DNA from 3 places in the Pedosphaera parvula Ellin514 genome. Region 1 is predicted to be linked to each of the others. Evidence: riboswitches for the same ligand, from Rfam matches in the RefSeq annotation. Region 1 holds a riboswitch; each other region holds the start of a gene.
What was found. Region 1 has a riboswitch for cyclic di-AMP ahead of CFLAV_RS29700 (SPFH domain-containing protein). Riboswitches for the same ligand answer to the same signal wherever they lie in the genome.

Region 1 (7,263 bases):
CCGTTATTCGTGAACCGAACCACCGGCGTCCTCTGCAGAGCGAGCTTTTGCTCTACCAATGGGGCAATCTTTTCGGTCCAGACCGGGAAAGGTGCCTGCCGTCCATTCCAGTTGGTCAAGCGGCGGACCCACTTTGCAATGATGACCCGGTCTTCGCCCAAGCGATCGGCAACAGTCATGGAGCGCCCGTAAGTTTTGACTCCACCTTCTTCTGACAAAACGGATAAATTGCCGGTGCCCACTTTTTCGAGCGCGTCCGGTTCAGTCAAGGCAGAGCGCAATTCAGCGGAGGCGATTCTGAGCCCCTCGTCCTCCGCAAACCCAACAGCTTCCGCCTGAGCTTCCAATGTGGGGACAGGAGTGGTGGTCGCCTCCACAATTGTGGGCATGATGAAGATCTCTCGTAGTGGCTTTTCGACCGGAGTTGGGAAGCGTTCCCACTGACCGCGGCTATTGAGCATTTCCCTGACATGTTGGCGAACATGCCGAGCCCGTTCGGCGTCCGTTTTTAATCCGCAAGGAACAACGGGATGTTTCAGTGATTCTTCGACTCCAAGAAAAACTGGTTTGCTGGTGAAAAGGCGCTCCTGCACTTGGACAGCTTCCAGGAAAGGATCGCGTTTATGATTTGCCGCGGCAGTCATGATGCCGAGCAAAGCGCTCCAATCAACCGCGCCGCTGCGAGACAAATGAGCGGAATGGGCATCAAGAAGGCGGAGTTCATTAGCCGTGATGAGGACAAAACCGGTTTCGTCCAGACCGCGGCGTCCCGCACGGCCGAACATTTGGAGAATCTCATCAGAACGCAATGGTTGCTCCTGATAATCACGGCGATATGAGGCTCCAGCGAGTGCGACGCTGCGCAACGAAAAATTTATTCCCGCAGCCAGGCCCATGGTGGCGACCACAACCCTTAGCTGGCCCGCTTTCGCAAGCGGTTCGATCACCCCTGCACGTGCGCCATAACTTAAACCGCTGTGATGGTAGGCAATGCGGGTCTTGAGCATCTTGGCCAGATGATCTCCAACCAGAAGTTTTTGTTCACTACCAAGTTGAAGCGGATTGGGAGTCGGGATATACCGGGCCAACTCGGCGGCCATGGATTCCGCTGCCTGACGTCGAGGTGCGAAAATGAGGATTGGACCAAGGTCCTCGGCAAGGCATTTAGCGACCAGACGCGGCCAATAACCGCGGATTTCACTGGGGACATGAAAGCTAAGGTTGTTGGCGTGAACTTCCTCCAGTGGCACCGGGCGGTGGTCGTGACGAATCAGAACAGCCTGACGACCAAGCCTTGAGAGCCATTTAACGAGGTCCTGCGGATTGGCCACACTGCCGCTGAGCAGTAGGAGTTGGGTTTGCGGTGGAGCGAGAGCCAGGGCGAGTTCGTAGTTCAGTCCACGATCAGGGTCGCCGATCATTTGATACTCGTCCACGACCAGCAGGCTGGGACCATCACCCTGAATGAGACGGTTCTTTTGCGTTTCCAGAGTCGCCACAAGAATCGGAGCATTCAGGTTTTCTGCGAGGTCGCCAGTCGCGATGCCGACATCCCAACCTCGAGCCCGCCATTCAGCGAGTTTGTCGTTTGCCAATGCGCGGGTTGGAACGGTGTAAATTGCCTGACCACGGTTTTTGCCCGCATTGGACCAAAGTTCGAAAATGAGCGTCTTGCCGGAGCCAGTGGGAGCTTGCACGACAACATCCTTGCCCTCACGCAGAGCAGCTACGGCCTGCTGCTGCCAGATGTCTGGAACAGTGACCTGATTCAGGACGGGAAGATTGGCAAGTTGTTCTGCAAACGATGACACGCGCAAAACATAGTCGAAAAAATCAAAATCCGAAATGGATAAAATGTTTGGATGTCTGCGAGGAACAATGGATTGCGGCAGGCAGAGTTCGCATGCCAAAGGACGTTACAAATTATGGGGGGAATTGTAGTCCCAATCAGTGTTGACATTTTTCTCCGTTGGTGCGAATACGTCATCAACTGAAGTAGCAGCAGCCTAAATTGGCGCTCCTTCCTGAGAGCCAATGCGGGGGAACCAGATTCCCGGAAAACCGGGACGGGGCGTAAGGTCGCGGGCAACCGTGGCCAAGGTCACTTCCAGGACCAAGCCCGTCAGCTAACCTCGTCGGCAATTGGAAGGGCGATCCTCTAGGGCCGCGTTTGCGGTCCCCACGTTCACCCCACATAAAAAATGCGTTGCATTGATGCACGGCAAATAACCGTGGCAGCAGTGCAACCCTATCGGAGTTGGTTATGACCTGCTGGGTTATGATTGGCGCGATCAATAATGCGTCGGTTGTTTCGATGGCCGGATTGGCACTGGCTGTGTTGGTTCTCACGGTTCTGGGGATGGTGTTCCTGCGGAAAAATCTTGTCCGACGAATTGCCCTTTTTACATTGCTAATGAGTGTGATTTGGGGTTCTGAAATGTGGTGGCTGACCGCAAATCAACCGTCCATGGCTGCGCATCTGGCAGTCCAGCAACTGAATGGAGGAGATGTCAACGCGCGGAATGTAAGGACGTTCGACGCAGCAAAAGACGCCGTTCAAGTCGCGGCGGAAATTGCGACACTCCTGGTAACGTTGGGATGCTTTGGTGTTTATCTCCAAGCCTGCTTTATGAAGTTAGGCAGGGTTTGTACCAAAGCAACGACGCCGGTCACTTGCGTGTTGATTCTATTGACTTTGACAGGGTGTATGAAGCCATTTGACCGGCCGGAATATGTGGAAATTGACACTTCTGAAACTGGCTTCCTGATTCCTCTGGAAGGAGATTCGACACAACAGTCGCGTTTTCAATCCGAGGATTATTTGAAACAACGGAAGGTGGCGGCGAAGCGAGTGCAGATAATCCATCGCTGGTCGCAGGAGGGCCGGATGGGCAATGATGGCAGGTGGATTCCAACCGTGCGCCTGGTGAAGGTAAATCGTTCGCCGGTAACGCGCGAGTGGTCCTCGGATTCCGGTTCTCCGGTCGGGGGACAAGCACGCACCCGAAGCACGAATGACAAGGCCGTCTGGATTGAAAGTTCGGATAGTGTTGGTTTTAGCATGGGCTTTAACTGCACGGCGTTTATATCCGAGGATGACGCCGCAAAGTTTCTGTATTGGTACCCGAGCGGTTCCCTGGCGGATGTTATGGACCATGAAGTGCGTGGTCGCATCCAACAAATAGCGGCTGAAGTAGCAGCGAGATATCCACTCGATCAGTTAAGATCGCGAAAACAGGAGATTGCTGATGCCGTGAAAAAGGATGTAACCACCTTCTTTTCGACCCGTGGCGTCACGGTGACAACCGTCGGAATGTTTGGCGGAATGACCTATGAGAATCCTGAGATTCAGCGCGCGATAGACCAAACATTTATCGCACAACAGTTGAAAACGGTTTCCCTGGCAAAATATGAGGCGCAACAAAAGGAAAATGAGCGCATCGAATTGGAAGCAAACGGTCTCGCCGAAAAAGCGAGACGTGAGGCCTCAGGGTTGGCGGATGCAAAACGCACCGCTGCCTCCGCTGAAGCCCAGGCGATCCGGGAAGTGAGCAAGGCTTTGAGTGAAGCCCAGCAGAACCCGCTGCTTTATCAATTCAAAGCCTTGGAGGTGGAGAAAGCGAGAGTGGAAAAGTGGGACGGAAAATACCCCACCTACTGGATGGGAACCGGGACGGGTGGTCCCAACTTGATGCTGCAGCTGCCTGCACCTGGCGGGAATGCCTCAACACACTAGGACGCCGGATGGACGAATCAAGGGGTGTGAGAGGGAGCCGGTTGGCTACGGAGCCAGCCGGCTTGCTTTTTAGGTTGGGGAACGGGTTGCGAAATTGTCCATCTCAGGGCAAAATAAACGGTTGTTAATGTGAAAAGCGTTCGCTTGTTTCTAAGTTAAATGGGCATTGAACCCCGAGAGTTTCCAGGCCGAATGAAGTCGGAAAGTAGAAATGGTGGATTGGAGTCTCGACCGCCGCAAACCATTGAGACGGTTTGGCCGCGGAAATCTCGTCCTCCGTGGAAACGGTTCGGCCTCGCGTTGCTGACCACCATGGCGGCCTTGGCAATCGATTTGGTCTTGCGCAACTTTCTAAGTGAGTCTTCGATCGCCCTCTACATTTTGGCAGCAATGTTGAGCGCCTGGTACGGCGGCTTCCGGGCAGGTGCGGTAGTCGTGGTCTCAACCGATTTGATTAACCTGTTGCTTTTCAATAACCCGCATTTCTCGTTGGCGGTTAAAGTGCATGGAGCCGAGCGTTTAGGTGTATTTACGAGCGTGGCTTTACTTGTAAGCTGGCTGGTAGATCGAAGCAAGAGGGCGGAAGAAGCCTTTAGGATTATCAACAAGGAACTCGAACAGCGAGTGGCTGCGCGAACGGCTGCGCTTGAGGAATCCAACAAACAATTGGAAGATTTCAGCTATTCACTCGCACACGATTTGCGGGGACCTTTGCGGACGATGGCGGGATTTGCCCACATTTTAGCTGAGGATCACGGTAATGAACTCAGCGAAGGAGCGCGGGATTGTGTTCGGAAGATTCAGCTATCCTCCCAGCGCATGGGGCACCTCATGTTGGATCTATTGGCTTACACGCGATTGGCGAGAGCCGAGTTTAAGCCGCAGAAAGTACATTTGGGAAAGCTGATTGAGAGTTTGCTGGTCAGAATGGAGAATGAAATAACCCGGTGCCACGCAATCGTTCATGTGCGCAGGCCGTTGCCTTCCGTTGTCTCGGACCTGGAAACTCTGGATAACGCACTGATGAATCTTCTGACTAACGCGATGAAATTTACTTCTCCCGGCGAAACACCCAAGGTGCAGGTGTGGGCGGAGGAACGTTATCCAGGAGTTATGCGGTTGTGGGTGGAGGATAATGGGATCGGGATTGAGCTACAATATCGAGAGCGCATTTTTGGGATATTCGAAAGATTACACGACAAGGATACTTACGAAGGAACGGGCATTGGACTCGCCCTGGTGAAAAAGGGAATTGAGAGAATGGGAGGCCGGGTAGGGGTTGAATCGATACCCGGTCAGGGAAGCCGTTTTTGGATTGAGCTCCCGACAGATAATTGTGAGAAGCAGGAGGAGGAGTAAACGCGCACCGCACAGATCTCGCGGGTATGTTATGTTGATTCCGATGGTGAAACAAAAGTATGTCATTTTAACACTCATGACGGTGTTGCTATTTTTGGGCTGGGGCCTGATTCATGCTCAGGGTGGCACTCAGAATACCAAAACAAATTCGATGTCCAAAACCATGATAACTGAAAAAATCATTAAGACGGATGCTGAATGGCAGAAGCAACTCACGCCGGAACAATTCAAGGTAACCCGCAAAAAAGGAACCGAGCGGGCCTTTACAGGTGAGTACGCGAACAATCATGAAAAAGGGATTTATAAATGTGTCTGCTGCGGACTGGACTTGTTCAGTTCCGATGCCAAGTTTGATTCTGGAACAGGTTGGCCGAGTTTCTGGGCACCGCTGAGTGCTGAAAGTGTGGAAACCAGGTCAGATAACACCTTCTTCATGAAGCGAACCGAAGTATTATGTCCTCGTTGCGAGGCTCATTTGGGACACGTTTTTGACGATGGCCCCAAGCCGACGGGTCTGAGATATTGTCTGAACTCGGCGGCTTTGAAGTTTGTTCCAGAAAGTAAGTAAAGCCGGGAAAGAGTAAGTAACCGCAGCAGATGGCCTTCCACCTGTATCTTAACAGGTTGACTTGGGGTAGTCGCAACCTTAGATTGGCACAGCATGTTTGCTGCCGATACTAGAGCGGTTGTTGTTCCCGTCACCGGTGCATCGCAGAAAGAAACCCATGCTACATGGAAACATATAGCGGAACCGGTGGAACCCTTTCTGGAGGCTGTAGCCCAGCGTTTGGAAAAGCAGGTCAGGGAATTCGACCCTGCAATTGTACCTTATGCCGAGTACGCATTGACCGGCCAAGGGAAGCAGCTGCGTCCTGCCTTGGTGGCGCTTAGTGCGAACGCGAGTGGAACACTTAATGACTCTCACGTAACCATCGCCGTAATCATTGAAATGGTGCATTTGGCAACACTGGTGCATGACGATGTAATGGACGAAGCCGAGATTCGCCGTGGCCGATTAACTTTGGCGGCGAATTGGGGAAATGAAATAGCAGTACTTTTTGGTGACTGCCTTTTCGCACATGCCTTAAAACTGGCAGCCAGCTTTCCCACACCGGAGATATGTCGTGCGGTAGCGATGGCAACCAACACGGTTTGTTCGGGAGAAATTTTACAAACTCAACAGCGGAGAAATTTTCAGTTTTCCCAGCCGGAATATTTCAAAGTTTTGGAAATGAAGACGGCAGAGTTGTTTGCATTGTCTTGCGATTTGGGAGCCTGCTTAACCGGAGCCCCGGCAGTTCAACGAAACGGTTTGCGTCAGTTCGGGATGGCATTAGGAACAGCCTATCAACTCTATGACGATTGTCTGGACCTGTTTGGTTCAGAAGCTGCGGCTGGGAAGTCCCTCGGTACGGACCTCGCGAAGGGAAAACTGACATTGCCGATTTTACTGGCGTGGGAACAGGCGACCGTCGAGGAAAAAGCAACCTTGCAGGGAAATATTTTAAAGTGGGAGCCAGGCCATTTCGCGCCGGTTATTGAATTGCTCCGCAAGTACAAAACATTTGCGAAATCGGTTGAAATAATTAACCAATATCTCGAAAAGTCACGCCAGACACTGAAGGTGTTGCCTGAATCTGCAAATCAGGCTGGTTTGATCGGCCTGACAGAGTTTCTCGCCCGGCAGACGGAAAAACTGGGAGTTTGTGCCTAGAGCTAGTCTCCAAAGTATGATTGATCCGGCTTCTGGCAAGGCACCTGGAGATTCGCAGCCAAGCGAATCATCAGGCTCCTCGTCCGAGAAAGCACCATTGACTGACGAAATGCAGTTGGTTGAGCGTGCTCGCAATGGGGATATGGCTGCGTACGACGATTTGGTGCGGCGCTATCAGGAACGGATTTATGCCACCGTTTACCATATGACGTCCAACCACGAGGATGCAAACGATTTGGCGCAGGAGTCGTTCATCAAAGCTTTTCAAGCGCTAAAATCTTTCAAAGGTGGTTCAAGTTTTTATACCTGGATTTATCGTATTGCCGTCAATAAGACGATTAATTTCTTGAAACAGAGGAAGAATCGTGCGCAAATGAGCCTGAACGATTTGGATTTTAATGCAGAGCATGATCCTGATCTCGTGGCACTTATTTCCGATAAAACTCCACGTCGG
Region 2 (7,263 bases), on a different contig from region 1:
AAGGGTTTGGTGCAGCGGCAGATGAGGCGCAGCCGGTTGGAGCATGTGTGGGACATGCTTTGGGGTGGAGATTTCAAAGCGATACCTCAACGGTTTCGACTTGACGGAGTATTGGAGATAGAGCGTGTGGAAGCTTGCCCGAATGGGAAGGTTTTGGTTTCTGTGAGTATGCCGCCCTGGATCGATGCTGGTTACACATATGCGCTGAACCGTACCAATGGTTGGCGGATTGTGGAGCGGAGAGAGCATTGGCCTTGAGGGGGAGTTTTTCTGATGGGGCGGCGGAGCAGCCCGCTGAGAGTTGCGGCAGTTTGACGGATTGAACGGCGGACCGCGTCCGCGGGTTGGCTCGATGGGCTGAGTTGAGTCACCGACGGGATTAGAATTCCGGGGTCCGGACTGGCACCATTCCACACGGGCATCAGCGTCATTCCACCATTTCAGTGGTTGCTGGCGCAGAAGGTTTTGGAGTGTTTGGCCGCCTACGCGATTGGCACGATGAATTGGATTATGTCGTGAGGGAGGTCAGGGATCGCGGCGCAACGCGTCCTTACCCCATATTGATTGCTGGCGCGGTATATGGAGTTGTGGGTCGCGTACGCGATTTAGGCAAGAGAGTGATTATAATCCTTGGCCATGTCAGTGCGGCGCCCAAGGGACTGGATCGCCCTACCTACGATTGCTGGCGCAGATGGTATATCGCTGGTGGAATTCTAAAGAGTTGTTTAAATAGTTGCGTGCAATCTGAGATGAAGAGCCATCTGAAGCGAGCGGGGATTTATTGCCTGCTGGTGTTGGTGGTTTTCTGGTTGGGGTTTCGGTTGATTTGTGAGTTTTGGCCGGTGCCGGTGTTTGTGGTGAAGGAGCGGGTGTTGCGGGCTGAGGAGATTACGGCAACCGCCAAGGCTTTTAACATTGATGAGGCGCATGTTTCCAAGACGACGAGGGATGCGACGGCTTGGCGGGATGCAAAAGAGAAGCCAGTAAGTGCTGGGGATCTGCGGCGGATACGGGCGAAGTTGGCTTGGGGGTGGAGTGGTTATTTGCCCACTAGAATTGGGGTGGTGGATTCCAATTCGGTGGAGGTTTTGGCAACGGTTGGCAAGTATTATAAGAAATGTACTGTGGTGAGACGCGAAGGGCGTTGGGTGGTGAGCTCGGAGGCGTCGGGGATGTATTGCCTGGATAGTAGAAGCATCATGGATCGCGTGGTTGATTGGTTGGGTTCAGTGATGCTGGGGGATTAGAACCACACAATTTGGTCGTTTTTGAATGGACGAGGATTTATGATTTGCGCATGGCCAAACAGGTTTTTCTGAAGCGATGGATTTTGATCGGGGTGCTGACCATTCTGGCTGCGATTGCGGTTGGGTATTGGAGGAAGCAGACTTACAAGGGGAAGTTGATTTCAACATGGTTCAAGGAGTGCTATAGTTTGGATGAAGTTGTTAGTGATCGGGCAAGGCAAGCGGTTTATGATATGGGTGTGCGGAGCGTGCCGGTGATAATGGAGCTGTTGCAAGCCCGTGATTCGCGTTTCAAGCAGCAAACAATTGATTGGACTCAAGAACATTTGCCCGTGCGTCTGTGGTTTCGTCGTGACGAGGAGAAACAAAGCAATGGACGCGATGCAATCGGGTTTCTCAATCCAGAAGCGAGGCGGGTGTTGGCCCCGGAGTTGAATCAAATACTGTATGATACAAATCATTGCAAGATTGCGGCACGTGCCCTGGCTGTTGTTGGAGTGGAAGGCATTCCGCACCTGAATGTAGCGCTCACCAATGCGGATGAGTCGATTCGCCTTCAGGCTGTTGACGCGTTGGCAAATTATCTATCCTGCACAGGGCGGGTAACGGAAATCGTCGTGCCGAATTTATGCGCAAATGCGCTGAACACAAATCAAGATTTCATAGTTCAATATTTTGCAGCGTACGCGCTGAGAAATATTAACAAGCGAGCGGACATAACTGTGCCGACTCTACTCCAGGCGGTTCGTAATTTTAGAAACTATGACCCCGCAACCTCTATGTATATGGCAGAGATCATGGAGGGAGTTGCTCAATTTGGAACGAATGCGCGTGTGGCAATTCCGGATTTCGTAAAGGCTCTTGAAGATACAGACTTCAGCATTCGAGGTGAGGCTACCAACTGTCTTAAACGAATTGATCCGGAAATGGCGGCGAAGATGGGAATACAGTAGATGGAGGCACGCGGATTCCCATCGTCCAAATCTTCTCCATTCTTCAGCGCGGTATGATGAGGGAGCATTTAGTCATTATTTTTCGTCTATTAAATATGAAACAATTCAAACTGTGCCTTGTCGCGATTTTCCTTGTCATCTCGACAGGCGTTGCCATGGCGCGCGCGGTTCGGACTTGGACTTATCAAGAGTTGTTGGATAAGGCTGACCTTGTGGCCATCGCAACTCCCACGGCCACTGATGACACCAAGGAGCATATTAATCTGCCGGGCTTCGATGGCCAGCGGGTCATTGGTGTTGAAACCAAATTTAAGGTCGCTGCGGTCCTGAAGGGGGATAAGGCGCTAAAGGATTTTGTTCTTCACTACTACCGGCCCGGGCCCGATGGCATGGTGGTTGATAACGGTCCGACTTTTATCTCTTTTCCCATTTCAAAGAAACCGACAGATCGCACAAGGACCTATATTCTTTTCCTTCTTCGAGAAGCTGATGGTCGCTATGCGTCAGTCGTCGGCCAGTCGGACCCAGGATTGGGCATCAGGGAACTTGAGGGGGTGTACAGCAGCGCGGTTGTTGAAACCCAGACTAAGCTGGGTATCGACGTTGGGAACGTTCTTAGGGAGTGCCAGACTATCAAACCCGGGATGACACGTGCGGAGCTTTCCAAGGTTTTCAGCACAGAAGAGGGTGGTCTTTCGACTGCCAAACATCGGACATATGTTTTTCACGATTGCCCCTACGTGAAGGTGGACGTTGATTTTAATCTTTCAGACCCGAAGCAGGATGTGCTTGATGAGCGTCCGACGGATACAATTGCCAAGATTTCCAAACCTTATCTCGAGTGGGGTGTTAATGATTGAGAAGGGGTACGTTTGGTGGATGTCTGAATTTGGGATGCGATGGCCAGCGTATGCGAGTTGAGGGAAAGAAAAGTTAGATCCCGCTCACACGGAGATGCTACCCATGAAACGATTGATGTTGGCAGGTTTGAGTCGTGGGGCGCGTGCGCGGGTGGGCGGACCGGGTTCGGCAGAATCACAGACGATGTCAGAATTCGAGTCTTTCCAGACGGGCACCAGTCTCATTCCACCGATTAATTGATTGCTGGCGAAATGAAAAAGGGGGCGGCGTCTCGTGGAGACACCGCCCCGGCCCACCTCCTGGGTCTTGTTTCCCGCTTTACGAAGTCGCAGTTGTGGTTGTGCTCGGCGGTGCGACGGACTTATCGCCGACCTGGTTGCGGAGCATGAGGCCGATCATGCTGTCGACGAGGCCGTTGCTGGCGCCGGCGTTGTTGACGGCGACGTCGGGCGTGATGCGGACGTTGCGTTCGCCCACGATTTGCATGAGTTGCATGACCGTGTAACCCTGCGTGCCGATGGCGTCGACACCAGCGCGATAGGCTTCGGCCTTGGCGTTACCGGTGGCGCGAATGGCTTCGGCTTCACCGAGGGCGCGGAGGCGGATGGATTCGGCTTCGCCACTGGCCTGCTTGATGTGCGCGTTGGCCTGGAGTTCGGCGATGTTGACGCCTTGCTCGGCGCTGACGACTTGTTGCTGGATGTCGGCCAGCGAGGTTTGGCGGACGAGTTGTTGGCGCTGTTTTTGTGCCGCTTCCTGGGTCTCGTACGTCTTCCGTTGTTCCTCCGCGATTTTGCGGTCGGTTTGCGTGGCCATCAGGGTGGCGGGCGGATTGATGTCGCCGATGAGCGTATCGATGGCTTGGACGTCGTAGGCGCCGATGGCGACGCGGATGTGTTCCGCGGCGTCGGTCTGGCGTTCGCTGCGTGCGCTGAGGAAATCGAGCACGGTGAAGTTCTGCGCCGAGTTGCGGAAGTAATTGCCGACAATCGGTTGCAGCACGTGATCGACGAGGTTTTGCATCGAGCCGACACGCGAGATGACCTTGGGGGCATCGAGCGCGCCGACGTGGATGATTTGCGAGACGTCGAGGTTGAAGGCAAAGCCATCGCGCGAACGCACGGTGATGGAGCTGAGTTTGGCATCGTAATTATGCGACTCGGTGCGATTGGCCCAGTTGAGGACGATGTTCGTGGTGGGCACGAGTTCGACCTTCATGATGCGAGTGTTGATGGGATGTTTGCCCGGATAGAGCGGCGAGACCCAAACGCCTTTGTGGCCAGGATTGACGAGGTCGCCATGTTTGAAGTCGACGCCGCTGACATCTTCGTGGGCTTTGCCGACGAAGGAGATAACCACGCCGACGTGGCCGATGGGGATTTGCAGCATCGGGACTTGTTCGACGTGCGCGAACCAGGGGTTGAGATTCCAGGTGCCCGACAGGAGAATTTGCTCCTGCAAGCCGCGTCGACCGCCGCCATTCAAGAAAGCCTGGGCGTTCTGGAAGTTGTCGTGATCGGCAATGATTGGGCCGGCGATTTCACTTTGCTCGATTGGACGACCATCGAGTGTGGTGACAATGCCGACTTTATCCGGCTCGACGTGGCGGAGTTGGAGATCGTGGGACATCATGCCGTGCTCCTGGGCGTTGTACGAGGTGATGACCGTGAACAGCGCGGTATTAATGCGGTACGTGCCGGCAGTAAGGATGCCGAGTTGACGGCCTTTCTCGCCGCCGTAGACGAGGAATTTGCGCGCGTCCTGGAAGTTGTCGCTATCGACGACTTTGGCCAGAATGCGTTCCGAGGGAATCGGCATGCCGTCGGCCGCGACGACGAGGGCGATTTCGCCTTGTGGCACGATGGTGACGGGGACTTTGATGATGCGATATTGCCAGCGCCAGAATCCGAAATGGAGACCGGGCGCAAGAGTATCGGCCTGATAACCGGCTTCGCCATTGAGGGCGAGGAGTTGGCCGGGTGGCAGGGATTTGCCGGGCGAGAATCGTTTGATGACCACGCCGACCTGACGTTCGTGGATGAGAACCGTCCCGAAAATCAGCGGACCTGCGAAGAGCAAGGCGCCGAGGATGACTGCCGCGACGCCAATGAGGGCGCTGGGGAACACCTGGCCGAGGATAAGAGTATTGGCCATCATAACAACCTTCTACTGAGGTTGCGCACCGCGCGTTTGTTTGCCGCCGGGTCTGCGGCTGGTCGCCGGCCTGCATGTTTGCGACAGGCCATGGCGATCAGTGATCGCTTTCCCGGTTGCCGCGCGATGCGACAACGCATTTTTTGTGGGGAGACCGTGAGAGCCGCGACATGCGGCCTTAGAGGATCGCCCTTCCAATTGCCGACGAGGTTAGCTGACGGGCTCGGTCCTGGAAGTGACCTTGATCGCGGTTACCCGCAATCTTACGCCCCATCCTCAAATTGCTTTGAGGAACCTGGTTCCCCCGCGTTGACCTTCAGGAAGGAAGGCCAACTTAGGCTGCTTCATAACTACACACGACCCATTCGCTCTTTTAAGAAAAAATGTCAATTGCGATCGGGAGGTGCGGAGGGTAAGTTATTGATGCAGAGGCTAATCCTACGGTTCGATGTTTTGGCTCCGGAGCAGAAGAAAGCTTCAAGTGGACTGAAATTGATTCTGAGAAGGGTTGATTGCAACACGGGATTAGGCATTGGAACAACTTGGACGATTCCATATGCTCGGAAGAATATTGGGGAAAGAAAAATCGAAATGAAACACGAGGTCAGTGACCAATCTGCAGGACCGTTGACAGCTAGGCCGACTAATTCCGGAGAACGCAAGCCGATTGATATGCACGTGCATATCGTGGGTAATGGCGCGGGAGGATCGGGATGCCGATTGCATTTGAGTGGATGGCACAAGCCGCTGGCGTCGATGATGCTGAAGGGGATTGGCTTGCCGAAAGAGGCGTTGACCGGCGATCTTGAGGGCTTGTATGTGGCGAAGTTATTGGAGTGGGTGCGTGGATCATCGTTGGGAGCGATTGTGATTTTGGCGCAGGATGAAGTGCGCAACGAAAAGGGAGAGGTGATGCATGGTGTGGGTTCGTTCTACGTGCCGAATGATTATGTGCTGAAGCTGGCGCGAGAGAATGCGGAGTTCCTGCCAGCCGTTTCGATACATCCAGCACGGCCTGATGCGATGGAGGAATTGGAGCGTTGCCTGGCAGAAGGTGCGGTGATGATGAAGTGTTTGCCGAATTGTCAGAATATTAATTGCGGCGACAAAAAGTTTACAAAGTTTTGGGAACGGATGGCGGAGGCGAAGTTGCCATTGCTTGCGCATACGGGAGGTGAGCACACGGTGCCGGTGGTGCGCAAAGAATTTGCGAACCCGAGAATATTGGAGTTGCCGTTGAGATGCGGAGTGACGGTGATTGCGGCGCATTGTGCGACGAAAAGTGGTTTGACTGATCCGGAGTATTTTTACGATTTCGCGAAGATGACGGAGGAGTTTCCGAACTTATATGGGGATACCAGCGCGTTCAACGTGCCTCTGCGCGGGCGGCATATTGATAAATGCGTATTGCGGCCGCTGGTGGAACGGATGGTGCATGGCAGTGATGTTCCGGTGCCGGTGAGCGGGATCTGGGCGTGGATGCGCGGCTATCTGGATTGGGATAGTTTACAAAAATGGGGTGAGAACCCCAATGTGCTGGAAAGAGATTATCAGCTCAAACTCGCCATGGGGTTTCCTATGGAATGCTTTACCCGGATTCACGACATCATGAGGCCCGTTGGGAAGAATTCTCCAAAGTAGCAATTCATGGGGTTTCCTTCTGCTTTTCCTTGAGGTTCAGGAGCTTGTAGAAAATTGCTCATAGGCTGTGGAATCGAAGCCGTTTATAAAAATAAAAACCGGGCTAGTCAGTCAGGGGGTGACCGAAGAGCCCGGGGAATTTTCGAATTAGTACAACAGTAGGATTACGTAGACAATCGATCCTAGCCTGTACCAAGCCAAGACCGAAACTCTTAAAGGGCTATACAAAGAACAATTTTATCGTAGCCCGAAATTCAATGCGTAATCTTATGGCTATCTAATCACGAGACCTTGGTCATGTCAACACCCGACCCAAGGTATTAGTTGCGCTTTCCATCATCATTAGGCTTTAGCCTTATGAGCCATCTTGAGCGTAAAACAAGCTAACATCGCAATTGGGCATGGGC
Region 3 (7,263 bases), on a different contig from region 1:
TTCCGTGTCTGGTCGAGCTCGCTCAACACTGGCAGTGCGCGCACGAAGAGCAGGTAAAGGGGCCGGTGCGTCTCCTTCGCCTCATTGATGGCAAAATCCAATGTCTTCCCCAATCCTCGAATGGCCGCCATGATGGGGACGCCAGTCGCTGTTTGCGATGGAGCAACGACCTCAGTTTTTGCAATCGGAGTGGGAATGATCGTGTTCGCAAAAGCTCCGCTTGTCTCCGCAGCCAGTTTCTTCCTCTGAATATGTTCGCTTGCTAGGCCGCGTAATATCAAACCTACCGCCAGCACTGTAACAGCAAATACCCGCGCACTCGGCTTGTCCGCAAAGAGCGAAATCTCGATCGCCACCATAATCAGGAACGTAACGAACATCAGCGTTCGTTCCCATTTGGCCAACCCAAGCTTCTTGTCTGTCGAACTGGCCCCGAGATTTGTCGCGATGGCTCCCACCACCCCGACAGCATAAAGATCCGCCAACCCGGCCATATCTTTGACCGCCAGGACAAGTATCGCCGGAATGACCGTCGCCACTATGATGCCGAGGTTTGGCACACCAAACTTATTCAGTTTTTGAAAAGAGGCTGGCAGCTCTCCATCGCGTGACATCAAGTAAGAAATGGCGATCAAATCCACAATGGCGGTATTCACGGCCGAGAGCAAAAGCAACCCAAACACAATGCTCACCACCACGCCGGCAACATGGCCAGCGGCCAGTCCAAATGGTCCGGTCACGAATACCTGCGCCATATAACGCAGCATGTAATCCCGCACCCCGGTCGCACCCGGAGCATCGACATCGTCCTTGTTGATCTGCAGCCCATGCAAAGCATGCATTGCCAAACCGAGCAGCGCGGTGAAGACACAAACCTCAATCATCACCCAGAGAATGGCCTTGCTCGAAGTTTTGGAAACGCACGGTTTCGCATCTGTGCTGCCTGGATTCAGTTTCATCACCCCCGTCGCATTGGCAATCGCTTCCACCCCGGACAACGCCAATACCACTCCGACAAAACCATTCCAGTTTTTCCAAAAGCCTCCTGATAGCGGTTGCAGGTTGTGCACCGCGGTTCCCAAATGTGGCAGACAAAAAATCCCCAACAGCACCACCACCACCAGCGTGGGAATCGAGATGAGAAAGGCCAGACCAGCAGTGTTCTTCGGTCCGAAGAAATTCAAACCGCCGATCAAGGCAATCGCAATCGCGGCAAAAATCTCCGGATGCGCGAAGCCCAGATATTGAAAGGCTGATAACGCACTGATGGCCGCTGTTACAATGTAATCAGCAATCAGCAGAAACGCTCCGACAATCGAAATGATTTCCGAACGATGCCGCACACTCGCATAAACTCCCCCGCCATCGGGATAGTGTTTGCAGATGGACATGTAATTCACCCCGACCAGGGCCGTAAGCAAACACATGGCGGCGATCAGCCAAAACGAACTGTAGCCAGCCACTGCAAACGCGAGACCAATCACGTATGCCTTGCTGGTTCCCCAGTCACCATAAAGAATAGCGGCCGCCCTCGGCGCATCCACATTGCGGGGACGCCGTGTATTACTGGCAATCATAGACCACACCTTTCGCGGTCTGCGGAAAAAGTGCCATAGGCACTCTGTTTGGGTAAGAAAGTCTTGGAAGGCTTCCTGCCCTTAATGTTTACGCACACGAGGTTAGCTGTCGGGCTGGAACCACTAAGTGTTCCCGATGCCGCAGGCACCGTAAGCCCCAATCCGTTTTACCGGAAAATCTGGGTTCCCCGCTGGCCTGAACAGGTCAGACCATTAAGCAGACAAAGAACTAACTAAAACTGTTATCAGTGCCCGCCTGTCAAGTCAAAGCGAGCTATGGCAATCCAACGCGCAACCCATTAGGCTACAGGCAGTTTTATACCAAATCATGCAAAGTTTCAAATTCATGAATTTGCAGTTTCCTCGCACGTATGCGAAAATCCTTTAAAGGATCTTCTTCCAAAAAAACAACTGATCTCGGAAGGCTCAGAAGATTTTCTGGATGAAGAATTTGGGAAGTTTGAACGATATCAACCCAAGCCGTTCTAATTTTCAGAATTATGGCATCTTTTAACATGTGCGGTTATTGCGGTCATCGGATTTCTGATAGTTTAACCCAATGCAAGAACTGCGGCTCCACTGCCTGCACGAAAAATGGCAAGAAAATTCTCAGCGGCCTGTTTTTCTTTTTCGCAGTTCTCCTGATCGTTTTTATCTCCTGGATTTTATAAATCTGCGAAACCTCCGCGCCTTTCCCGGCTAAGCCGGCAAAACCGCGCGGTGAGCAACACTAGAAAAATGTAAATCAGTGTCAGGATGCACATTATCATCCAGCAGTTTGGCTGCGTAGTGTTCCATCAAAATGGAAATCAGGTGACATTTTCGTGACGATTGAACTGATTTTATTTTCTTTGCCTTGCCCAGTCCTTTTTTATTCGAACGACAAAAGTTTTAGGTATTTCGGCATACAGCTTTTTCCCCAGGCGAAAAACTGATTTCTGCAATGGTTTTCGGCTGGCATCAATTGATTTTGAAATCGTGGCGAATTCGTGCGGAGTAGGCAAATTAGCTTGCACAGCCGTCGCCAACATCACGAGATCATGATCATCACCAAGGCGATCACCCAGCAATGTTAAATCGGTGCAATAGGAACCCAATCTCTTCGAACCAAACTGCTTGAGCAGCGCGAAGTGATATCCAAGATCTTTCACCCGCTTTCTCCATTCGTGTAGATTCTCCGGACTGGGTTGGGTCCGGGCTTTCTGAAAGGCCCTGCGTCCCCGCCGATAAGTTGCCTTGAAGCCAATGCAAAGGTCAGATCGCTTGATCTTCCCAATCGGCCAATCCTTTGTGCGTCGCCGCGCGGATTTAAGATTTTTCAATACTTGTTTGCTCTCATGCTTCATTTTTCCGGCAACTTCCTTCTCCTGCTTGATTAAGGATTTGTGCAATTTTGTCAGTGCCGGATTCGAGGCTGCAAACCGATGAGCTGATCGAAATTTTTTGAGCGTCTTGATCAAAACCTCGACATCTCTTCGGGCCGACAAAACCTTCGCTATGTCCCGAAAAGATCGATTTTCCTTATTGTAAAACTTCTTCCCCAGGTTCGCGCGCACCAACCGGATCAACCCACGGATCTTCTTCAAATTCTTTCGAGCCTCGTGAACGGACTCTCCAACTCCCCTCGCATTCCTTTCCTTCAGATGCCTCACCGCGCATCGAGCCTGCCTCCGCGCCGCACGGCGTAGCTCATCCTCAAGCTCTCCCCCCTTTTTGATTTCGTATGCCATGCCTCAACCTTTAAGTTTCCATGCACAACCTGAACTTCAAGCCGTCCCGTAAGGCGATCAGACAGATTCCAATCCAAAGCTTTCTTCTCACATGAATTCACACAATTTGCTGAAACAAAACTCTGAGAGCCTATGCCTGTAGGTAAGTGGCTTGATTATCAACCACTTGAAAAGAGTAACATGCTCTACTGGGATAGGCTCCAAGCCCCAACGTCTTAATAGCAGATATGTGGGATAATTTTGAACTGGCGCAGTCGCGATGAATCCTTCATAATCTCACTCTTAATTGTCGTATTTAGCATGTTTTGGTCAAAAAAAAATAAAGAACAGGAACGATTTTACCTGCTCCCAGGCATGGGTGGTCGGGCTCTTCGTCGTAAACGTAAGATTTTTTTAATCTGGTCCCTGGCTGCAGGTGCTGTGATCTCCGCCATGCTCGCAGTTGGATTTTACTTCGCCAACTTGCGTTAAGTCCTCGTTGCTTTCAAAATTGGCAATCAGACTCGTTCCCGCTCCACTCTTGTATCAGACATTTTGGGGAGCATTTTATGCTTCAGCGCAAACACCGTCCCACACAACACCGCGCAAATCCCCATCGCCACCAGTATCTCCATTGGATTCGGTGAGAAGATCAGCACAAATCCTTTTCCCTTCACCAACGCTGAAAAACTTGAGACACAAAACGGCATCATAAACAGCCGGATTGTTTGCCAGGTTCCCAACTTTACTGCCCCCTTCCCCGACGCTGTCGTGCTGATATAAAGAGCAACCCCAATAATCGCACTCAACCCCAGCGAAGTCATCCACAGCCGCACATTCGCATCGAAATACCGCACCAACACCACCAGATACCAGATGAAATAGCACCACAAAATAAGCCGCGCCTTATTCAAATTCGCCAGATACCGCATCAACATCATCCCGCATTAACCACCAGGCGCCTCTTCTCGTCAATCCTGCCTGCGGGGATCGTTGACTCACATATGGAGAGCCTGGATTGAATCCCGCCACGTAATCTGGCCAACCCCTATTTGCCTCACCAGTTTTCGCTTCTATCAAGACTTTGCATCTCACCTTGTTTTGAATCTGGCTCAACTAATGCTCTCACAAATCAGCACGGTTACGGAAAGAGAAATCACCGACGAAATTGAAATGGACATTACAGTTAAATGCCTTTGTGGCCCGAGTTATACGGTGTATGAAGAGCCAATCTTTGTGGCCCGAGTTATACGGTGTATGAAGAGCCAATCAATGGCCGGTTGCAATTTCCCATTGCTTGTCCAAATTGTGGAGCCGATGGCACATCTCTGGCCAATGAATATATTCGAAAGGCACAAAGCGGGGCTTTGGCGCGTGAACAAAGACGAGCCAATACTTGGTGGCGCCGAGTCTTGAGGTCGGAAGACGAAGGTTCTATCTCACCAATTCTGTCGGGACCAACCAGGTTCCGCTTCTGTCTTGGCATCCTCATCACCAGCCTGGCTTCTGTAGCCGCCATGCTGCTCTGGCATAAACTCAAAGTCCAATTTGATCCCGCCTTCCGTTTTATGGGTTGGGGAGTCGGCTCGCTCGTGGGCATTGTTATCGGCCTTACGATTGGCTTTGCGGCTCGTTTCGCTGCCGGGGCAGGCAGTTTCGGCCTGGCCGGTGTGGCTTCGTTCGCAGCATTTATTTCCGTATTGGGTGGAGAATACTTTGTGATTCACGCTCGCATCAACCTCGCATTGGATGTGGCCACACTGTTTTCTTACGAGAATCTAATCGATTATGCGAAGGATGCCGACAAGGCCGTCACCGATGATGACATAAGGAAAGTATTGGAAGAGCAGGGCTTTTCTCCTCGCGATTTAGACCCCGGAGAGAAGGTTGTGTTTTGCAAAAAACGCTATGCCAGGATCATGGCGGTTGCCTTCAGCAACTTTACACAACACGGTCCCTTGCCCTCTGTTAAAGAATTGGCAAAACATTACGTTAAACAGGGCACAATAACTGACCAGGATATTGTTGAGTTTCGCAAAAGAGAGTTGCCGGAGCTGAGGGAATTTCTGCAGGGAAGACCTTCTCAGGAAGAATTTTCCCGCACTCTTCGTGGCGTGGTTGGCGAAAATCTGTCCCTCAACAAAATGCTTGTGCAGGCTTGGAGCCCTTACTTGGTCCTATGGCTCTTCTTTGCTGCTGTCACGGCCTATAAAATTGCTTACAATAAGTCCGAAACTGAGGATTTCTAATCGTATTTCTATTTCTCGACGGCGATTAACCTTCACTCAAACAAACTCGTCGTCCGCATATGCACCGCATCAATCAACCCTTGATCCGTCAACTTCAACTCCGGTATCGGTGACAGACTTAGAAAGGACAGCGTCATAAACGGCGCTTCCAGCTCACAGCCCATCTCTGCCGCTGCTGCATTCAATCCCGCAATCCGATCGATCACCTCATCCAACGGTTGATCCGATACCAACCCCGCAATCGGCAACGCCAGTTCAGCCTTCACCTGGCCTTGCGACACCGCCACCTGGCCACCCTTCAAATTCTCCAGTTCCTGTATCACCTTCAGAATATCCTCATCGTTCGTCCCCACCACCACCACATTGTGAGCATCATGCGCCACCGTTGACCCCAATGCCCCTTGCTTCAGCTTGAACCCGCGCACAAAACCAACTCCGACATTTCCCGTGGCCCGATGCCGCTCCACCACCACCATCTTCAAAATATCCCGTTCCACATCCGCCACGATCTTCCCATTCTCAACCTTGGGCGTTTCGAGCAACTCCTTCGTGACAATCTGCTGCGGCACAATTTCAATCACCCGGATGCGCCCCGGCTTTTCCGCTTTAACCTCCAGGTCCGATGGCTTATAACGCAAATTCATTGTGCTGCGCGGCTGTGGCACAATCTCAGGATGCTCGCCAAAATACTTCCCATTCTCCGCTACTAGAATTCCCTTTTTATACGTCTGCCGAACCACAATGTTCTTCAAATCATCAAACACAATGAAGTCCGCCCAATATCGTGGCGCAATCGCCCCGTAATTCCTCAATCGATAATGCCGCGCCGTGTTGATGGTCGCGATCTGCAACGCCGTAATCGGCGACACCCCCATCTGAATTGACTTCCTCACCGCATGATCAATATGCCCCTCAGAAACCAAATCTCCCGCCAGCTTGTCATCCGTCGCATATGAGAGATTCATGGCGTTATGCGGATTCACCAACGGCGCGAGCGTTGCTAAATTCCGTTCCGTGCTCCCTTCGCGCAACAGTAAATGCATCCCCAACCGCAACTTCTCATGCGCCTCTTCCAACTCAGTCGACTCATGATCCGACTTTACTCCGGCAAGCACATAAGCATTTAAATTCTTTCCCCTTAATCCCGGCGCATGCCCATCAATCGCCTTTCCCTTCCCTGCCTTTATCTTGTCCAACTCACTCTCCACTCCGAGATACACGCCGGGATAATTCATCAACTCCGCAACCCCCGCCACCCGCTCATCCGCAATCATCAACTTCAAATCATCCGCCGTCAACCGCGCCCCCGCCGTTTCCAAATGCGTCGCCGGCACACAGGAAGGCAACATGATGAAGAAATCAATCGGGAGATTCTTGCTCGATTCCAACACGTAGCGAATCCCATCCAACCCGAGCACATTGGCATACTCATGCGGATCAATCACCACCACCCCGGTGCCATGCGGCACCACTGCACGCGCAAACTCCGGCATCGTCAACATCGAACTCTCCACATGGAAATGGCCATCGATCAAACTCGGCGCCAGATACGCCCCCTTTAAATCAATGACCTGCTCCCCTTCATAATCTCCAATCCCCACCACCCGTCCATCCGTCACTGCCACATTGGTGCGATGAATCTCACCACTCAAGACGTTGACCAAATTGGCATTTTTAAAGAGTAACTCCGCTGGCTTCTCCCCGCGTGCGATGCTTAGTTTTTCTTGT

Region 2: another riboswitch for cyclic di-AMP. It lies ahead of CFLAV_RS05195 (SPFH domain-containing protein); the one in region 1 lies ahead of CFLAV_RS29700 (SPFH domain-containing protein).
Region 3: another riboswitch for cyclic di-AMP. It lies ahead of CFLAV_RS19365 (amino acid permease); the one in region 1 lies ahead of CFLAV_RS29700 (SPFH domain-containing protein).

What each region holds. Positions count from the first base shown of each region.
Region 1 covers NZ_ABOX02000073.1:13,240-20,502, reverse strand. Annotated here, with positions in the region: gene CFLAV_RS29705 (DEAD/DEAH box helicase) at 1-1,811, opposite strand, end outside; cyclic di-AMP (ydaO/yuaA leader) riboswitch at 1,994-2,156, shown strand; gene CFLAV_RS29700 (SPFH domain-containing protein) at 2,264-3,736, shown strand; gene CFLAV_RS33430 (PAS domain-containing sensor histidine kinase) at 3,929-5,095, shown strand; gene msrB (peptide-methionine (R)-S-oxide reductase MsrB) at 5,262-5,663, shown strand; gene CFLAV_RS29685 (polyprenyl synthetase family protein) at 5,757-6,809, shown strand; gene CFLAV_RS29680 (sigma-70 family RNA polymerase sigma factor) at 6,826-7,263, shown strand, end outside.
Region 2 covers NZ_ABOX02000005.1:12,932-20,194, forward strand. Annotated here, with positions in the region: gene CFLAV_RS05175 (hypothetical protein) at 1-258, shown strand, start outside; gene CFLAV_RS05180 (hypothetical protein) at 471-1,247, shown strand; gene CFLAV_RS05185 (HEAT repeat domain-containing protein) at 1,298-2,200, shown strand; gene CFLAV_RS05190 (hypothetical protein) at 2,296-3,060, shown strand; gene CFLAV_RS35425 (hypothetical protein) at 3,164-3,301, shown strand; gene CFLAV_RS05195 (SPFH domain-containing protein) at 3,380-5,218, opposite strand; cyclic di-AMP (ydaO/yuaA leader) riboswitch at 5,400-5,566, opposite strand; gene CFLAV_RS05200 (amidohydrolase family protein) at 5,807-6,856, shown strand.
Region 3 covers NZ_ABOX02000027.1:48,118-55,380, reverse strand. Annotated here, with positions in the region: gene CFLAV_RS19365 (amino acid permease) at 1-1,577, opposite strand, end outside; cyclic di-AMP (ydaO/yuaA leader) riboswitch at 1,654-1,807, opposite strand; gene CFLAV_RS19355 (CHAD domain-containing protein) at 2,420-3,307, opposite strand; gene CFLAV_RS19350 (hypothetical protein) at 3,805-4,227, opposite strand; gene CFLAV_RS19340 (hypothetical protein) at 4,540-5,535, shown strand; gene ade (adenine deaminase) at 5,568-7,263, opposite strand, start outside.